Regions from separate parts of the Erwinia persicina genome, predicted to be linked through region 1. Evidence: predicted binding sites of a transcription regulator. Region 1 holds the regulator's gene; each other region holds the start of a gene.
The links. Region 1 encodes PurR, which represses purine synthesis genes. Its sites were predicted from a motif close to CANGCAAACGTTTGCNTG; they were not measured.

Region 1 (3,281 bases):
GGCAAAAAAAATCAAAGAAAAAGCAAAGAGCAAGGTGGCGGCAAAACCGTTGCGCACGGCTAACGTGACGAAAAAACCTTTAAGCCGAAAAATCGCTGCCAGTAAAAAAGCCGATAAAAAGCATTATGGTCGCGATCGCGCCGGGCGCAAAGTGGCGCAACGCAACGAAGCGCAGCTTTCTGCCCCACTCAAACTGAGTAAAGCCCACCGCGCCCGCTATCAAAAAGCGCGCGAGACGGCGATGACAAAATTGATGGGCCAACTGGGTAAACCTTATCAGTGGGGGGGAACCTCACCGAAAACCGGATTCGACTGTAGCGGGCTGGTCTGGTACGCCTATAAAGATCTGGTGAAGTTTAAGATCCCCCGGACAGCAAATGAAATGTACCACCTGCGTGATGCGGCCTCCATTAAGCGTGACGAGCTGGAAAAAGGCGATCTGGTCTTCTTCCGCATCAATGGACGCGGTACGGCTGACCATGTCGGTGTCTATCTGGGTGGAGGCAAATTTATTCAGTCGCCACGTACCGGTAAAGATATCCAGGTGAGCGCATTAAGTGAAGATTACTGGCAGGAGCATTATATTGGTGCACGCCGCGTGATGACGCCTAAAACCATTCGCTAGCGGGACGGTATGGGAGGAGACGCCTCCTCCCGATAAACTCAGTGCATGACAGCAGTAAAGCTAAACGCAATAATCATCAGCAGTGACCCAACAACCGCCAGAGCCGTCATCTTCATATCAGTGTTCATTTGTTCTCCTTAATAACCCTGCTATTAGTAAGCCAACAGATTTTCCCATACTTGCCCGTAAAAATCTCGTTTTCTGCGCGCAGCCTTGTTAGAATTATTTCTTTCCGTTGCGCAACACGCCCGGAAACGTTTCAAGTCAGCGCTGCATGTCACTCTACGGATGATTTTACCCCTTCCTACCCCTTTTGAGACGGCACCCCAGTTCATTCTCGTCGGCAGGAATGGCGGCGCGCAGGCAAACGTTTAACCCATTTGTTATCAGTACGTTAGTGATAGCCCCAGGAGTACGATTTTAATGGCAACAATTAAGGATGTGGCAAAGCGCGCCGGTGTCTCCACCACCACGGTGTCCCATGTCATCAACAAAACGCGCTTTGTAGCCGAAGAGACGCGCGAAGCGGTATGGGCGGCAATTAAAGAATTACATTACTCGCCCAGTGCCGTTGCCCGCAGTCTTAAGGTAAACCACACCAAAACCATTGGGCTTCTGGCCACGTCCAGTGAGGCCCCCTATTTTGCCGAAATCATTGAAGCGATTGAAAATCGCTGCTTTGCCAAAGGCTATACGCTGATCCTGGGCAACGCGCACAACGATCTGCAAAAGCAACAGGCCTATCTGTCGATGATGGCTCAGAAGCGTGTCGACGGCCTGCTGGTCATGTGCTCAGAATATCCTGACACCCTGATTGCTATGCTGGAAGACAACCGTAACATTCCCATGGTGGTCATGGACTGGGGCGAGTCGCGCGGAGACTTTACCGATACCGTGCTTGATAACGCCTTTGAAGGCGGCTATCTGGCGGGGCGTTACCTCATCGAACGCGGCCATCGTGATATCGGCGCAATCCCGGGACAGCTGGAACGCAATACCGGTGGCGGCCGCCATGCGGGCTTCCTGAAAGCGCTGGCTGAAGCCGGGATTACCCTGCGTGATGAATGGCTGGTGCAGGGGGACTTTGAACCGGAATCAGGCTATCGCGCCATGCAGCAGATCCTGTCACAGAAACAGCGTCCAACAGCGATTTTCTGTGGTGGGGATATTATGGCGATGGGGGCGATTTGCGCAGCAGATGAGATGGGTTTGCGCGTCCCGCAGGATATTTCGGTGATCGGTTATGACAATGTGCGCAACGCCCGTTACTTCACCCCGGCGCTGACGACCGTACACCAGCCAAAAGAGCGTCTGGGGGAAACAGCCTTTGATATGCTGCTTGACCGCATCACCAGCAAACGTGAAGAGCAGCAGACCATTGAAGTGCATCCTTCACTGATCGAACGCCGCTCCGTTGCCGACGGCCCCTTCCGGGACTATCGCCGTTAATGTCCGCGCATCAGCTCCCGGGCTGCTCACTCAGCCATTCTGCATTCAGCGTTTCGGTATTGCCAAGATAGGCAAGCAGCCAGTTCAGCGCCGGTGAGGCGCTGTGTTCAGACCAGCTGAGGTAGCAGGGACTGTCGGGAAACGGCGAGGCCAGCGTCAGCTCACCCAGCACCTGCTGTTGCAGCCAGGGCTGGGCGAAGTGCCCCGGCACCATCCCGACGCACAGTCCGGCACGCAGGCAGTCGAACGCACTTTCCCAGTCCGGCACCACCAGCCGCCGCTGATTGTCCAGCGTCCAGGTTGTCCGCTTCGGTAGTGCCCGCGAGGTATCCTCCAGCACCAGCGAGGGCCACTCGCGGATCAGGGCTTCACTCAGCGCGCCCTCGTAACGATGCAGCGGATGCCGGGACTGTACTACGCAGCGCCAGTTCAGACTGCCCATATCGCGAAAGGCAAAACGCCCCCGAACGGGAATGGCCTGAGTTGCGCCTATTGCCACGTCCACGCGACCGTCAGCCAGCGCATCCCAGACGCCGTTAAACACCTCCGGCATGATATGCAACTCCATGTCCGGAAAATGGCGGTAGAAATCCACCACCAGCTGCCGCGTGCGCGCCGGGCGTACAATGCGGTCCACCGCAATGTTAATCTGCCCGCGCCAGCCGTTTGCCACCTGCTGACAGCGGGTGCGAGTGGCAAGCATTTTTTTGATAACAGCCCGCCCCTCTTCACTGAATACGCGACCCGCTTCGGTCAATACCACATCGCGATGCCGGCGTTCGAACAGACTGACGGCCAGCCACTCTTCGAGTTGTCGAACGGTATAACTGACCGCAGATGGCACGCGATGAAGCTCTGCTGCAGCGGCGGTAAAGCTGCCCGTTCTGGCGACGGCGTCAACCACTTCAAGAGAATATTCAGACCACATAAGTTGCCTTCAAATTATTTCACTGCAAGAGACGAATAATAGCGTTTCACAGCTCATCAGGCACGGGATTACACTGCGCACGTAAAAAAATTGTCTAATAAGAGTTAAAAAATCATGCGTTCCAAAGGATTTATGTTTTATCTGGCCATACTGAGTATGTTGGGTTTTCTTGCCACGGATATGTACCTCCCCGCTTTTGGCGTGATGCAACAGGATCTGGGCACTGAAGCGGGCGCCATCAGCGCCAGCCTGAGTATCTTCCTTGCCGGTTTTGCCTGT
Region 2 (3,281 bases), 1.9 Mb from region 1:
AGTCTGCAGCAAAACATACAGGGCCACGACCACCAGCAGTAGAAACAGCAGCAGCGTGAGCAAAACTTTTCCGAGAAACTTCATCGTATCCATCCCTATGAATTCTGGTAATGGCTTGTTATGCCTGATTTATCGCCGCATCTCAACCTGCATGCGGCGACCGGGTGAAATTTCCACACGTCTCCAGAATGGCAGGAACCGGTTTATTTTTCCTGCGGGAACACCAGATTCAGAATGATCGCAGTGATACCCCCGGCGGCAATGCCGGAGGAGAGCAGCGTTTTAAGCCAGTCAGGGGCAAATTGCAGTATCAGCGGCTGCTGCGACACGCCAAGGCCGACGGCCAGTGACAGCGCAATAATCATGATGGCGCGGCGGTTAAGCGGCTCACGCGACACAATTCGCACGCCGGACGCGGCGATGGTACCGAACATGACAATCGTTGCACCGCCGAGTACCGGTTCAGGAATATGTTGCACGAAGCCACTCACCGCCGGGAACAGCCCCAGCACAATCAGCATCAGCGAGACAACAAAGCCCACGTAGCGGCTGGCCACGCCGGTTAACTGGATCACACCGTTGTTCTGGCCGAAGCAGGAGTTAGGGAAGGTATTAAACAGTGCGGAAACAAACGAATTCAGGCCGTTGGCCAGCACGCCGCCTTTCAGGCGTTTCATATAAACCGGGCCGCTGACCGGCTGCTCGGAGACATCAGAGGTGGCAGTGATATCACCAATGGTTTCCAGCGAGGTGACCATAAACACCAGCATCAGAGGGATCAGCAGGTTCCAGTCGATGCCCAGTCCGTAATAAAAGGGCACAGGAAGGGTGATCAGCGCGGTATTCGCGGGTGACGTATTTTCCGGCAGCATGCCCATGGCCCAGGCCAGCAGGTATCCTACCGCCATCGCGATCACCAGGGAGGCCACGCGCAGGTAAGCATTACGCTGGCGGTTCAGCAGAATGATCACCGCCAGCACCACACCGGCCAGCAGCAGGTTTTTTGGCGCCCCGAAGGTGTGATCGTTCATCGCGGCAAAGCCACCGCCGATGGACGTCAGGCCGACCTGAATCAGTGACAGACCGATGATCATTACTACAATCCCGGACACCAGCGGGGTAATGACCCGGCGCGCCAGATGCAGCACGCGCGACAGCGCCATTTCCGTGCAGGAAGCCAGCATCAGCGTGCCGAACAGGGCCGCCATCATGGTGGGTACGTCTGCGCCGCCATTTTTCAGCGCCAGGCCACCCATGATTAGCGGGGTGACAAAGTTGAAGCTGGTACCCTGAATCGACAGCAGGCCGGAACCCACCGGCCCCCAGGTTTTTATCTGCAAAACCGACGCCACGCCGGAGGCAAAAAGCGACATGCTGATAATGTGCTGCGTGTCCTGCGCGGGCAGACCCAGGGCCTGACAAATCAGCAGGGCAGGGGTGATGACCGCCACAAACATCGCCAGCAGATGCTGACAGGCTGCAAACAGGGTTTGTGGTAATGGCGGGCGATCTTCGAGGCGGTAAATCAGTTCGCTTTTGGCGGTAGCAACAGGGCTACGGTCGGTGGCAGCATCTTGGGTTTTAACGGACATCTTCAGGTTTCCCGGGGGCAATAAAGGGGCGATTTTAATCTTCTTTAGCGCAAAAGCAATCGTTTGCCATCGTCTGGCCTTTTTCCCTGTACCGGCAGCCTGTACCGGTGGCAAAACGGATCGGACTGGGCTGGTTGTACGCCAGAAAGGCGAAAAAGATCGGTGCGTGCAGGAAACCGTCGTCGCCCCTGCGGAAAAAGAGATAATTCAGCGTGTGGATGTGGTGCGTGAACGCCACTGTCAGCGGTATCTCAGCCAGTGGCCACGGCAGGATAAAGACGAGCTGATCCGTCTGGTGCAGCGCTTTGCTGCCGACTTTATTCGCGCGACGTGAACAACCCGTCGGATCAGGCGTTGGTGTAGCGTTCGGTTTCCGGCAGCCAGCGTTCAATCAGTGCGACGGCCTGCTCAGGATAGTGCTGGTGGATATGACGCGCCACGCGCTGGACTTCAGGGATCATCGCCTGGTCGCGCAGCAGATCGGCCACTTTGAACTCGGCATTCCCGGTCTGTCGGGTGCCGAGCAGCTCGCCCGGACCGCGAATTTCAAGATCGCACTGGGCAATCACGAAACCATCGTTGCTGTCGCGCAGTACCTGTAAGCGCTTCTGAGCCGTTTTACTCAGCGGTGCTTTATACAGCAGCACGCAGTGAGAGGCGATCGCCCCGCGGCCGACGCGGCCGCGCAGCTGGTGCAGCTGTGCCAGGCCCAGGCGCTCCGGGTTCTCAATAATCATCAGGCTGGCATTGGGAACATCCACGCCGACTTCAATAACCGTGGTGGCAATTAACAGGTGAATATCACCCTGTTTAAAGGCCTGCATCACGGCCTGTTTTTCCTGTGGTTTCATGCGGCCATGTACCAGCCCGATATTCAGCTCGGGCAGGGCCAGTTTCAGCTCTTCCCAGGTGGCCTCTGCCGCCTGCGCTTCCAGCAACTCAGACTCCTCAATCAGCGTACACACCCAGTAGGCCTGGCGGCCTTCGCTGCCACAGGCCTGTTTCACTCTGGCAATGATATCGGCCCGGCGCGTATCCGGGATCGCCACGGTAGTCACTGGCGTGCGGCCCGGCGGCATTTCATCGATGGTGGAGGTATCCAGGTCTGCATAGGCGGTCATCGCCAGGGTACGGGGGATGGGCGTCGCAGTCATAATCAGCTGATGCGGATGGAAACCCTGCTCCTCGCCTTTTTCCCACAGCGCCAGACGCTGGTGGACGCCAAAGCGGTGCTGCTCATCGATAATGACCAGCGCCAGGCCGTTAAACTGCACCTGCTCCTGGAAAATTGCATGAGTGCCAACAATCATCGAAACCTGGCCGCTGGCAATGGCCTCCTGCTGAGCGATACGGGCTTTGCCTTTTTGCTTACCCGCCAGCCAGCCGACTTCCAGCCCCAGCGGAGCGAACCACTGACGAAAGTTATTCGCGTGCTGTTCGGCCAGCAGCTCAGTGGGGGCCATCAGCGCCACCTGTTTGCCAAAGGCAATGACATTCAGCGCGGCCAGCGCCGCAACCAGCGTTTTCCCTGAGCCCACATCACCCTGAACCAGACGCATCATCGGGTAGTCGCGGGCAAGATCGGTTTCGATCTCACGCACCACGCGTGCCTGGGCATGAGTCGGTTTGAAGGGCAGGGCAGCCAGCAGCTTGTCACTCAGACTGTGGCGGGCCTCCATCGGCAGGGCG
Region 3 (3,281 bases), 1.2 Mb from region 1:
CGGTGACAGATCGAGGCCGCGCTCACAGATCTCTTCGAACTCCTCGCGATTGTAGGCAATACCGCCACCGGTGCCGCCCATTGTAAAGGAAGGTCGGATGATGCACGGGAAGCCGACGTCAGCAGCCACGGCCAGCGCTTCTTCCATGGTGTGGGCGATCCCTGAACGCGCCGTATCGAGGCCGATTTTTTTCATTGCCACGTCGAAACGACGGCGGTCTTCGGCTTTATCAATCGCGTCAGCGGTAGCACCAATCATGGTTACGCCAAACTCTTCCAGCACGCCCTGGCGCTCTAATTCTAACGCACAGTTCAGCGCCGTCTGGCCGCCCATGGTCGGCAATACTGCATCCGGGCGCTCTTTTTCGATGATCTTCCGCACCACTTCCCAGTGAATCGGCTCAATATAGGTTGCATCGGCCATGTCCGGGTCGGTCATGATGGTGGCCGGGTTAGAGTTCACCAGAATAACGCGGTAACCCTCTTCACGCAGCGCCTTACAGGCCTGGGCACCGGAGTAGTCGAATTCGCAGGCCTGGCCGATGACAATCGGGCCAGCGCCCAGGATCAGGATACTTTTTATGTCTGTACGTTTTGGCATTCTCTTTCTCTCCCGATCTTATTTCGCGGCTTTAATCAGTTCGATAAAGTGATCGAACAACGGGGCAGCATCGTGCGGACCCGGGCTGGCTTCCGGATGGCCCTGGAAGCTGAAGGCAGCTTTATCGGTGCGGTGAATACCCTGAACCGTATGATCAAAGAGCGAGGTATGGGTCACGCGCAGGTTTGCCGGCAGGTTGCTGTCATCCACCGCAAAACCATGGTTCTGGGCGGTGATCATCACGGTGTTGTTGTCGTGATCTTTCACCGGGTGGTTACCGCCGTGGTGGCCGAGCTTCATCTTCACCGTTTTTGCACCGCTGGCCAGAGCCAGTAGCTGATGGCCCAGACAGATACCAAACACCGGAATATCGGTTTCCAGCAGGCGTTTGATCGCAGTAATGGCATAATCGCATGGCTCCGGGTCGCCGGGACCATTCGAGAGGAAAACACCATCCGGGTTCAGCTTCAGAACGTCCTCAGCAGAGGTCTGCGCAGGAACGACCGTCAGGCGGCAGCCGCGATCCACCAGCATGCGCAGAATATTGCGCTTCACGCCGTAGTCGTAAGCCACCACGTGGAAGGGCAGATCGGCCGCCGCTGCAGGTGCCGGCAGTTCGCCTTCCAGCGTCCAGCTACCCTGCTGCCAGCTGTAAGGCTGGGCCACGGTCACTTCTTTCGCCAGGTCCATACCCTTCAGACCCGGGAACGCTTTTGCTTTGGCCAGCGCCTCTGCCGCATCCGGCGCGTCTCCGGCGATAATGCAGCCATTCTGAGCCCCTTTTTCACGCAGCAGACGAGTCAGCTTGCGTGTATCGATATCGGCAATAGCGACAATGTTGTGGCGCGTCAGATAGTCCGACAGGCCTTCTTCATTGCGGTAGTTGCTGGCAATCAACGGCAGGTCGCGGATAACTAAACCCTGTGCGTGTACCTGAGTGGATTCTGCGTCAGCGGCGTTGGTGCCGACATTGCCGATATGGGGATAAGTAAGAGTGACGATCTGGCGGGAATAGGAAGGATCAGTGAGGATTTCTTGATAACCGGTCATTGACGTGTTGAAAACAACTTCTCCCACTGCCGATCCGGTAGCCCCGATGGCCCGACCGTGGAATTGGGTTCCGTCTTCCAGAACCAATAGCGCTGACTTAATCAAAACATCCTCCAGGGGAATAAACAGTCACAATATCTGCATATTAATTCAGGAATGACCCCAAAATCAATGCAAAAACTGCCTGACTGCTCAGTTTTTGGCAAATTGCGCGCATTCTAATGATCGCCCCCGCTGTTGTCTACCCTGCGAGGCACTTTTTCTGTCATTTTTAACTAACTGAGGATAAAACAGGAACATTTACCCTAAAACCACCACATATCCTGGTGATAAAATCGGTTGCCTGCCTCGGTGTAAATTATTTCATGGCGGTTAATGGTAAAAACCAGACCAAGTGGTCAAAAACAGACAGGAAGAGAGGAAATAAATGCGAAAAAGAAGATATTAAATCAGTTAAGATGCACGGAAAACTTAAAAGCCGTATTTTTACAAAAAACAAAAAGGGCAATAAAATTATTGCCCTTCCAATCAAATAGTTATGATTGAAATAACCACATCACGATGGTACACAACACTTATAAATCATCAAGATTAAGCACATTTCGCATGTCATAAAGACCAACTTTATGCGCCTTCAACCATACTGCCGCACGAACCGCACCATTCGCAAAGGTCATACGGCTTGAAGCCTTATGGGTTATCTCTACTCGCTCACCCACATCTGCAAACATCGCCGTATGCTCACCGACGATGTCACCGGCACGCACAGTGGCAAAACCAATGGTCTGTGCCTCGCGTTCACCAGTGTGGCCTTCACGGGCATAGACCGCATGCTCATTCAGGTTCCAGTTCATGGCGTCTGCTATCGCCTCCCCCATCGCCAGCGCCGTGCCTGAGGGCGCATCCACTTTGTGACGATGGTGCGCTTCAATAATTTCGATATCCGCATAGTCACCCATCACTTTGGCTGCTTTCTCCAGCAGCTTCAGCACCAGGTTAACGCCAACGCTAAAGTTAGCGGCAAATACGATAGCGGTATCCGCTGAGGCGGCTTTGATGGCCGCCTTACCCGCCTCATCAAACCCCGTCGTTCCAATCACCATCGCTTTTTTATGCTGGCGGCAAAAGTCCAGATAATGCAGTGAAGCCTCAGGACGGGTAAAGTCGACCAGTACATCAAAGTCATTCACGACCGCATCAAGGTTATCGGTGATGTTCACGCCCAGCACGCCACAACCGGCCAGCTCGCCCGCATCAGCGCCTACGAGGGAAGATGCTGAACGCACCAGCGCGGCTCCCAGACACGCCCCTTCAGCCTGTACCGTCGCCTGGATTAACTGGCGTCCCATGCGCCCGGAGGCACCCACAATGGCGATACGGATTGCTGCATTACTCATATTTATTCATTCCTGACAGATTTCTATGCATGCACAACGCATCCAGATTAACCAGCGGTTAACTTCTGCGCCACAACTAAAAACGGATAATAAGAATTTTACGCCAGCGCGTGAGGATTATCAGTAAAACAGATTTCGTCAGGATTGGGGAAAGGAAATGATTAAGCATGGCAGGCGTAACGTGGCGTCATCGGCGCAGCGAGTTTGAACAAGGACAGCGCACAACACCCGGAG

Region 2: the regulator PurR is predicted to act here: its motif matches at 1,645-1,662, upstream of K6L24_RS21175 (nucleobase:cation symporter-2 family protein).
Region 3: the regulator PurR is predicted to act here: its motif matches at 1,979-1,996, upstream of carA (glutamine-hydrolyzing carbamoyl-phosphate synthase small subunit).

What each region holds. Positions count from the first base shown of each region.
Region 1 is NZ_CP082141.1:2,632,522-2,635,802, forward strand. It holds gene K6L24_RS11910 (C40 family peptidase) at 1-625, shown strand, start outside; gene cydH (cytochrome bd-I oxidase subunit CydH) at 664-753, opposite strand; gene purR (HTH-type transcriptional repressor PurR) at 1,049-2,074, shown strand; gene punR (DNA-binding transcriptional activator PunR) at 2,085-3,002, opposite strand; gene punC (purine nucleoside transporter PunC) at 3,117-3,281, shown strand, end outside.
Region 2 is NZ_CP082141.1:4,576,624-4,579,904, reverse strand. It holds gene K6L24_RS21180 (AsmA family protein) at 1-84, opposite strand, end outside; gene K6L24_RS21175 (nucleobase:cation symporter-2 family protein) at 204-1,592, opposite strand; gene K6L24_RS21170 (hypothetical protein) at 1,759-1,926, shown strand; gene recG (ATP-dependent DNA helicase RecG) at 1,940-3,281, opposite strand, start outside.
Region 3 is NZ_CP082141.1:3,858,157-3,861,437, forward strand. It holds gene carB (carbamoyl-phosphate synthase large subunit) at 1-600, opposite strand, end outside; gene carA (glutamine-hydrolyzing carbamoyl-phosphate synthase small subunit) at 619-1,755, opposite strand; gene dapB (4-hydroxy-tetrahydrodipicolinate reductase) at 2,226-3,047, opposite strand.